One region of the Nitrosomonas limosa genome, then DNA from elsewhere that is predicted to be linked to it. Evidence: riboswitches for the same ligand, from Rfam matches in the RefSeq annotation. Region 1 holds a riboswitch; the other holds the start of a gene.

Region 1 (4,705 bases):
TCGTGTAAGCAAACGGATCGATGGTCATGCCGCCGGCAAAATCTTTGAACGGCGATTGCACGCGGCCAAATTTGACTTCACCCCACTGATCGCCGGCGAGCGCTACCCAGCGCTCACGCGCTCCGCCCAGATTACCCGCGCCGGTATTGAAACCATACTCGACACGCGCTTTGACTTTAAAACCGCTGCCCAGGTTTTCGGTCACATGCGCCCCCATTTTTGAGCGGCCGGTATCGTCACCGATCAGGGCTTGGCTACTCTGGCCATCACGATTAACGGTTGCATACTCGGCTTGCAAACTCCCAAACAGGGTTAAATTTGTTCCTTGCGCTAACGCAGCCGCCGGTATGGCAAATACACCGGTTATCGCTAACGCCATCAGTTTTTTCTTCATCCTGCAGTTCTCCAAAAATTCGATCGGACTCGGTTTCCGCCACGCGAGGCGGAACAGCTCAATAATAAAAAGACTGAAATGATGCGGCTCGGTCTCTGTTGATCCGCCCACACTTCAGAAAATGCAACGATAGGGTTGTATGATTTCCAGATCAGAAAATCCGGGCTGATTGTGCCTAAGCGCTTCAGCTTCTGCAAGGATTATTTAAAAAGTTGCTTTTGCTAAAAAATTCTTCTTTAAATTCAATGCAAAAAGCCTTGTATCGGGCCAAGGAGGTAATTTGGGCACGATACAAGGCTTACTTGCTCATACATGAAAATTGCTGCGGGAACACTGAAAGATTGTCACACTCATGCTGCATTGCATCTGTCAGTATGAAAAATACTACACCGCTACACCGGTCGCTAATAAATCATATTGCCAAAGCTCTCTCGAATACAGCTTGGAAGCTGAATTATTCAGGGTTTCCCGCGATTTCTTCCCAATTCACATGCATCCGCTCTTAAACCATCCGGCGGCGGCGGGCGCTAAAACCGAGCAGCCCTAAACCGGCCAGCAGCATCGCATAGGTTTCAGGTTCCGGAACAACTGCCACCATGCCTTCGATCCCTAACGCAGTGAACGGTGCTGAGGAATTAAAATAATCCGTGCCGCCGACAAAAATCGAATAATCACCCGCCGATAAATGGAAGACTTTCGATACCATGTGATCGGCCAAGCCATCGGCGCCGGGAATCACGCCAGTGCCATAGTCGATGCCAAGACCGTCATAGGCATGGCCTACGTAGGTAAAGGCGCTGGCCGGATCGTTGTTATTGTTGGTAATGCTCCAATCGGTCAACGCACGGAATGAGCCTTCGGTCAACCCAACGCCGCCGACCGCATCGCGAATGGCTATCGATCCAGGTGCTCCGTCATGATCGGCCGCAAACGGCGCTACGTGCGCCAGTCCTTTATAGAGGCTGAAGCCAGGCATAATGCCGGCGATCACGGAAGACCCTGTCGAGGTAACATAAGCTTGTTCCTTGAAAGAGATTTTGACATCGGCATCATTTTCCAATGTAAAGCGGTAAGCTCTCGTACGATGGGAATCGCCCCAATCCGCATCGGTGCCGTCTATCCAGCCGTGCCAGCCCGAAGCCGATTGATTGGAAATGGTATTGGATGCAGCAGCGGTACCCGTGAACGTCCCGAAATCACGTCCGCCGTAGCCAATGTGCGCCATCGCAGGCACTGAAGTCAGGCCGGCAACTAATAAGGCGTATTTCAATGTTTTGTTGATTAATTTATTTTTCATAACAGACCCTAAAAAACTAACTTGAATACTAAAAATGCGGGAAATTTTTCTTATTCCCGCAACCGAACGTTGGCCAACGCGCCCGCAGTATTGATCAAAGATTTTAGAGGGTCAATGCGGTAAATTGTCGCACCCTTGTGATGCCGATCCTACTGATTATCTCAATTCATATAAAAAAGAAATCCATCAAAACAACGCATTGATGAAAGAAACCCCACCTTAATTATCCAATAGGGTTTGTCACTCGAAGGGGTGCGGCAAATTGTCGCGCGACAATTTGTCGCATTGATTTTTTTCCAGCTTGTAAGAGAATTGGAACAGATAAGAATAGCCACCCTTGCCGCAAGGCAAGCCCGGAAAACCACAGGGTCTTTGCAACGAAGACAGCCTGGTTGCCTCCTCTGAATGACGGGGAGTTTCTGAAATTTGGCGTAGGAAATTATGCGCCCTATCCAGAACGTCGTTCAAAAAAGAGGCGCTGTCAATTGGCCGTTTCCCAAAGCAGCAAACAATTAACGGCGCCTTGAAATCAAACAAATGCATTTTTTTGGAGAATTAACTATGCAAAAAATTTATTATAACAAAACCAGTTCGCTGGTCTCGTTGGCGATCATCTCCGCTTTAGCAATGGCAGGCAGCAATGCCTATGCAGCCGCAGTAAGCCCCAAACCGTGGGTTAGCGGTGATAATGTCCTGGATTTAGGACTTAATTCCATTACTGCCACTGAAAGCGCAACCAAAAGCGCCTATTCCGACAATCCGAACTTGAATTATTCCGCATGGGCGCATGTCGGTGATTGGTTCGTTTTTCAAAACACCGGCCTGCAGGATGTCACTGTAACGGTTAACGGCAGTTCAGGATTCGTACCGGGCGTCACGGTTTGGGCAACCGGTGCGAACGTGTTTGACGGCGGCACCGAAGGTTTCGGTTCGGAAATCAGCGATGCAGGTTTCGGCACGCCGCACTCATTCAACGCAACCGGCAAAATGGGTGATGCCGGCACACTGTGGATGGCCAACGGACAAGGCGGCAATGTCCTTGAAACCTTGGGCTACGCAGTTGCAGGCCCTTCACACACGGTTGGCACCGGTTGGGGCGAAACCATACTGAACGGCGCCAATGACGTCAGTCTGACCAACACCTTTGAAAACGGTGTCGGCGGCAGCGTGGGTGCAAATACCGCAACGCTGACGTTCAACGACCTGGCTCCGGGCTGGTATACGGTCTATGTTGGCGGCACCGATCATGCGTCCTCTGGCGGCGCTTATGAGCTGGCCGTCAGCGCGGTACCGGAAGCCGAAACCTGGGCCATGATGTTGGCCGGTTTGGGTCTGGTCGGATGGCGTATGCGTAAGCAACACCAAGCTTCGATTCAGGCTGCAGCTTAATCAGCGGAACATTTAGCCACGGGAGAAACGGGGGTAGCCGCATCGCCCCCGTTTTTACCTAACAAAGCACACTCGGCTCTGTTTCAGCAAGAATTCAAATCGTTTGTTTGATCAATTGCAGCAAGCGATTTCAACTTTAGAGCAGCAGGAATGCCAGGGTGTTGAACTGCGAGGAACTCAAATCATGCTAAGAACTATTAGAAAATATGGCATTCAGTTATTCATGGCAAGCTGTGTGATGGTTGTGACTTGCTCAACTCTGCACGCCGACTTCGGACCGATGCCCATGTCCTTAAAAGGCGCACCGGTTCCTGAAGTACCCGGCTTATTAGACGGTAACAATCCGATTATCATCGATAAAGCAAGCGCCATTGCACTGGGTAAGGCTCTATTCTGGGATATCAATGTAGGAAGCGACGGCATTGCTTGCGCCAGTTGCCACTACCATGCCGGCGCCGATCGCCGCACCAGGAATGTTATTTCGCCCACTGGCAGAAACAGCAGCCTGCCTAAAGAATTCTCACAGGCCCGGGATGGAAGTCAGTTGGGCCCTCATTCCGAACTGAAGAAAGGTGATTTTCCTTTTTTTCAAACCGATGACCCCATGAACCCACTGGGCGCTCCGGTTTACATCAACAATGACGTGGTTTCGTCGTCAGGTACTTTTGGCGGTACTTACCGCGATGCCGAGGCATTTCTGGAAAGAAACGATGAATGTGATCGCGATGTTGATCCGGTTTTTCATATCGGCTCTGTCGGCGCTCGCAAAGTTGAACCACGCAACACCCCCACGGTCATCAATGCCGTTTTCAATTTCCGTAATTTCTGGGATGGCCGCGCCAATAACATTTTCAATGGCAGCAGCCCATGGGGGGACCGCGATCCGAATGCCGGCGTCTGGATAAAACTCCCCGATGGCAGCTTTACTAAAAAGCGGCTACGCTTGCTCAACTCATCGCTTGCATCCGTATCGGTGGCTCCGCCGCTTGATGATTTTGAAATGAGCTGTCACGGACGAACCTTCCCTGAACTTGGCCGCAAGCTGTTTTACCGCAATCCGTTGGAACACCAGCAAGTTCACTGGAATGACAGCGTGTTGGGCAGTTTGGCTAACAGCGCGCCGAACAGATTGCGAAGGGGCCTGAAAACCCGGTATTACCAAATGATCAAAAAAGCCTTTCATCCGAAATACTGGAACGATACGCCGGATGAACGATTCGGTTTCCCGCCCGCATCGTCAGCCAGTCATTCGACTCCCTATAGCCAAACCGAAGCGAATTTTGCGATGTTCTTTGGATTATCGCTGCAGATGTATATGGCTACGTTGATTTCCGATGATTCCCCGTTCGATCGCAGTGAAGTCGACGAGCATGGCGAACCGATCGGTTTGAGTGAATCGGCGCAACGCGGCATGGATTTCTTTCGCGATGCGCATTGCGCGCTTTGCCACATCGGACCCAACTTCACGGCTTCCGCCGTCATAACCAACAGCATTTTGCAGAAAACCAATCCGCACGCTTTCGGAAATGAATTGTTCCGCATCAGCACCATGAACGTGGTCACGCATTTGCCTTTGACAGCCGGTATGATGTTTCAGGATACCGGATTTGCCGGTACCGGCGTAA
Region 2 (4,705 bases), 1.1 Mb from region 1:
ACTGATACGGTGAATACTATCCACAAAATAGGTTTGCTGAAATGAGTCTGGCCCGTTCTAATAAAATTTCCGAGAAAGAAATATGGGATGTATGTAAGAAACCAATTAATAAACAGACTTGATTGAGATGATTCAAACTTTGCTGCAAAAGCATTTAGCGCAGAAATAGTGAATGAAAACAGAATTAGTACTAAGATCTCAAAGCGCGATGAATTTGAAATAATTTTTTGAAAAAAAGGTGTAAACAAGTAGAGAAAAAAGATCATATATAAAAACCATAAATGGAAGTATGGTGCACCAGACAAGAGTCGATTTGTTAAATCTCCCGCTTCAATAATTTCCCCTTTTAATGATTTTTTTAAAACCACCCATAACAAAAAGAAAACAGTCCAAAACATAATAGGGATCATGATTTTAGAAAGACGCTTAATATAGAATGACTTTAAGTCTTCCATCTTAGTTGTATCAAGCAGCAATGCTCCGCTAATCATTACAAAAACAGGAACACACCATCGAGTAAGAGAGTCGTATATGTTGCCTAACCACCAATTTTCTGTTCCAATTGGACTATAAAGGACTACAAGTCCAGCAGAATGCAGGAATACGACTGCAAACATTGCGACTATTCTAGAATTATTCAACCAAATCATAGTTTTCTTCCTGAACCTGCCATCCTACTTGAGGTTTGTACATTTTTCTGGGATTAATTGTAGTCTCCTCGGGAATTTGATCCAACTTAAAGTAGATTTTTCTTAAACAAAAGGTGCGCTATGATGAAGAAATCGGTAATCCTCCCCTGAATTAAAAGTTATTGTCAAAATGGTGCTCAGAGATTTAATCAGTCGGCCCTGCAAAATTCACATGACCGTGGTGGTAGCTTTGTATACAAGAAAGCTTCGCCCATATATGGTTGTTTTGCGCGGAAGCGGTTGATCAACTGCAGCAAGGCAAAGGGCAACAAAATACCTTTTAGCCCCAAGCGGAGTACTGCCCTCATCAGCCAGCGCAGGTTGTATCCCGCCGCACACAACACAGCATGGAGCGCATCTCCCAACTTGCCCTGCAACCAGCAGCGGTCCATTCGGTGATCCGACTTTAAATGCCCAATCGCAGGTTCCACGGCCTGACGACGTTTGAGCCAGCGCCGCTGCGGCATTGTGAGTGACTTGTACTTGCCACGATGGATGATGTTCACGTCCGGGTTGTCGGTATCCACGCCTCGAAATCCGAGATCGGCAATGACCTGCTTCGGCGTTGATCCTGCGTTTTCGAGTAACGTCTGTGTCTGTGTGAGTTGCTTATGAAGGATATGGCCATCGTAGGGATTGCCGGGGGAGGTTTTTGCACCGACCATCAGGCCGTTCTTGTGCGTGATCGCAATGCTGGCTTTAACGCCGAACTCGTAAGGCTTGCGCGCCTTGCCCTTGCCGATACATTCGACTTCCGGGGCATGCAGTGCGTAGAGTTTGTTTTTGTCTTTCGGTTGCTGCTGGTAAATCCGCTGTACTCGCTCCAGCAGCGTGTTCAGATGTTGGAACGATGCGAAGCACTCCAGTTCTGCCGTCGCCAGTTTCCGCTTGATCTCTCGCAGCACAATAGAAAGCTGGTGCAAGGACTGCTTCAATAGCGGGCCACGGTAGTCGATTTGCCAATACCGCCAAGGGATGGTGCAGATCGATCATCTGGTCGAGACGTGCACGAAAAAAATCATCAGTCGGCATTTAAATTTCCCCTAATTCCCTCAGGTTTTGATGCCAATATTATAATTTCCCAGGGATCTCAGCGTTTACTAATTCGCATGAATTCCAATATTTATAGGGTCTCCAAGCGTTTTGCAGGACTGACTTTTTACCGTGAACTTCACGAAGCTAGATTAAGCAAGATTAACACTTATCCGATTATCCGATTTGTGAGCACACTTTCGTTTGGCAGAGCTTAGCAACCTGTTCAGTCGTGTAGTACCACTTCACTGTGTATTGTCTCAATAAAAAATTGACACGAATAGTTGGCACGAATAATGCTTTCAGATAATCGTAGTACGAAAAGGGCAAACTCTGCGAAAGCAGAGGACGCAAAGTCACTGATCTAAAGGGCAAATACCCCAAGATGGCAGGACTGCCACAGATAGCGCTGTTCGTTTTAGTAAACATCTACGCAACCATTCCATGGTTACGCAGTAATTCAAGCAATCTAATTCGAAGTGTATCTCTGCAGTTCCGTCCTTGAAACTTTGAGGAGGAATCGAAAATGAACATCGATCATCGTGTAGTAACTGTAACAAAATCACCATTAATGGTTGATAGAGCACTTCAACCAAAAACAACCGCTGTTAAGAGTAACAACACTTCTACGTTGTTCCGAATAGGAAAACTCGTCGCGATGATGCTCATCATCGCCATGGTTTCTTCCCATACACACGCAGCCAAAATGCTTTTCAGGTCGAATTTTGGCTCTGGCGTAACTCTTAGCGCACCTTATGCTTTTTATACCAACGGTAAAGGAGCGTGGCAACAATTCACTGGAATAGATAAAGAAACTGGCTATAGCTGGCCTCTTAATGTGCTTGGCTCGAGATTCTCGGGCATTCAGCTCATTACAATCGATCCCGTTACTTCTACAACAATCAATGATTATGTTACTAATCAAATTCGATCTGTCAGCGGACCCAAAGGAAAGACTGTTAATGAAATCTTTCAGAATGTAAAAATTATTGGCAATCCAGGTCAAGCTGGTTCTCAGTCACCATTTTTATTTGTAAGGCCCTATACGGCTGGCGATGTCAAGAATTTGTATATGACATACTGGATTAAATATCCGGCTGACCTGGCGGATAAATTGGATGCAACAATCTCCTCTGCAAATTGGCGCGTTCAATTTGAATTTAAAACGGGAGGTTATGGCGGCAATGACGGTTCTGGCGATTATCGAATCATCACAAACATAATGAAAGGTGCCGATGGCAAATTGTATTGGCTAACAGTTGGAGACAATAATGCCAACGGCCCCGATCCGAAAACCACCTACTGGGTTGAAGTAAACCGCGCCGTACCAATCCCAGTTGGTGAATGGTTTAAATTCGAAGTTTACTGGAATCGTTCGAGCGGTAGCGATGGACGTTTCTGGGCTGCAGTGAATGGCCAAGAAATTGTCGACCACTATGGCTCGAACATGGGAGATTACAATCTACCAATCACCCGGATTATGCCGCATAACACATACAGCGGTGGTTATGGCCCCGTCGAATCTCATATTACCGGATTCGAAATATGGGATGACTTTCCATGTGGTGGCGGTGTTTCATGCTATAACTTTGATACGATTGCACCAACAATTCCAGCCTCTCCAAAAAGCACATATAGAAAATACTCTACATTTGCTTCAGTCGCGTTATCTTGGGCTGCTTCAACCGATGCAGTCGGTGTTGCAGGGTACGCGATTTATAGAAATGGGGTAAAAATTGGAGTAAGCACTACAACTAGTTATACAGATACGATATCCGGCAGCGCTAAAGGTACACTCTATAGTTACACTGTAAAGGCTTTCGATGCTGCTGAAAACTTTTCTAACTCTAGTTCAGCGGTTGCCGTAACTCACTAATATAATTAGTATCCTCACAGTCAAATCACTCCCGGCAAAGCTAGGGGGTGATTTGGTAATCTGCAGCCTCCAGCAAGCCGCTTAATTCTCCATACACCAGATTTGACTATAGCTCCCGATCACCCGATGCAAATCATCGACGCTGCTCTTGTCTTTGCCAGCGCCATCACTACGGGCAAATAACTCCGAAGCTTGCTCAACCAAATGCCGCTTCCAGCTATTGATCTGCGTCGGATGGATTCCATGCCGGGATGCTAATTGGTCAGTCCTGCAAAACACTTGGAGACCCTATAAATATTGGAATTCATGCGAATTAGTAAACGCTGAGATCCCTCGGAAATTATAATATAGGCATCAAAACCTGAGGAAATTAGGGGAAATTTAAATGCCGACTGATGATTTTTTCCGTGCCCGTCTCGACCAGATGATCGATCTGCACCATCCCTCGGCGGTATTGGCAAGTCGACTACCGTGGCCTGCTATTGAAGCAGCCCTTGCACCAGCTTTCGAGCGCAAGAATCGTCAAGGCCACATGGTAGAGTTCAGCGATATTTTCGGTACAACGTTAGCGACTGCGGGCACAGGAGTGAGTGCTGCGGGCCGGCCTCGTTTGCCCATCCGGTTGATGGCTTCCTTGCTGTATCTGAAGCACGCATTCAATCTGAGTGATGAAGAACTGGTGATTCGCTGGTCCGAGAATGTGGTCTGGCAGTATTTCAGCGGGCAGGCGTACTACACACCGAAGCTGCCCTGTGATGCTACTCAGATAGGCCGCTTTCGCACTGCGATTGGTGAGTCCGGTGTCGAAAAGCTGCTGCAAGCAACCATTGACGCAGCTGTGCAAGCGAAGGTAGTCAAACCGGCTGAATTCGAACGTGTCATCGTCGATACGACAGTACAGGAAAAAGCGATTGCGCATCCGGTGGATAGTCGCTTGCTGGAAATTGCGCGCAGCAAAATCGTACAGGCGGCCAAACGAAGCGGCATCACCTTGAAGCAGAGCTACGCCAAGGAAGGCAAGGAATTGCGCCGCAAGACCGGTGGAGAAGTGGATCCAGTTAGCTGGACACCAGAGGGTCAAAGTTAAGGAGTTATTTTCTGTATGATT

What was found. Region 1 has a riboswitch for cyclic di-GMP ahead of ACV7NC_RS00870 (FxDxF family PEP-CTERM protein). Riboswitches for the same ligand answer to the same signal wherever they lie in the genome.
Region 2: it holds a riboswitch for cyclic di-GMP, as region 1 does, so the genes downstream of both, ACV7NC_RS05835 (hypothetical protein) here and ACV7NC_RS00870 (FxDxF family PEP-CTERM protein) in region 1, are expected to answer to the same signal.

The regions. Positions count from the first base shown of each region.
Region 1 is NZ_CM135180.1:199,346-204,050, reverse strand. Features, by position in the region: gene ACV7NC_RS00880 (porin) at 1-394, opposite strand, end outside; gene ACV7NC_RS00875 (FxDxF family PEP-CTERM protein) at 897-1,691, opposite strand; cyclic di-GMP riboswitch class I at 2,012-2,091, shown strand; gene ACV7NC_RS00870 (FxDxF family PEP-CTERM protein) at 2,253-3,080, shown strand; gene ACV7NC_RS00865 (cytochrome-c peroxidase) at 3,265-4,705, shown strand, end outside.
Region 2 is NZ_CM135180.1:1,292,318-1,297,022, forward strand. Features, by position in the region: gene ACV7NC_RS05825 (acyltransferase) at 1-650, opposite strand, end outside; partial or broken gene ACV7NC_RS05830 (transposase) at 953-1,627, opposite strand; cyclic di-GMP riboswitch class I at 2,037-2,123, shown strand; gene ACV7NC_RS05835 (hypothetical protein) at 2,248-3,597, shown strand; gene ACV7NC_RS05840 (hypothetical protein) at 3,679-3,876, opposite strand; partial or broken gene ACV7NC_RS05845 (transposase) at 3,983-4,642, shown strand.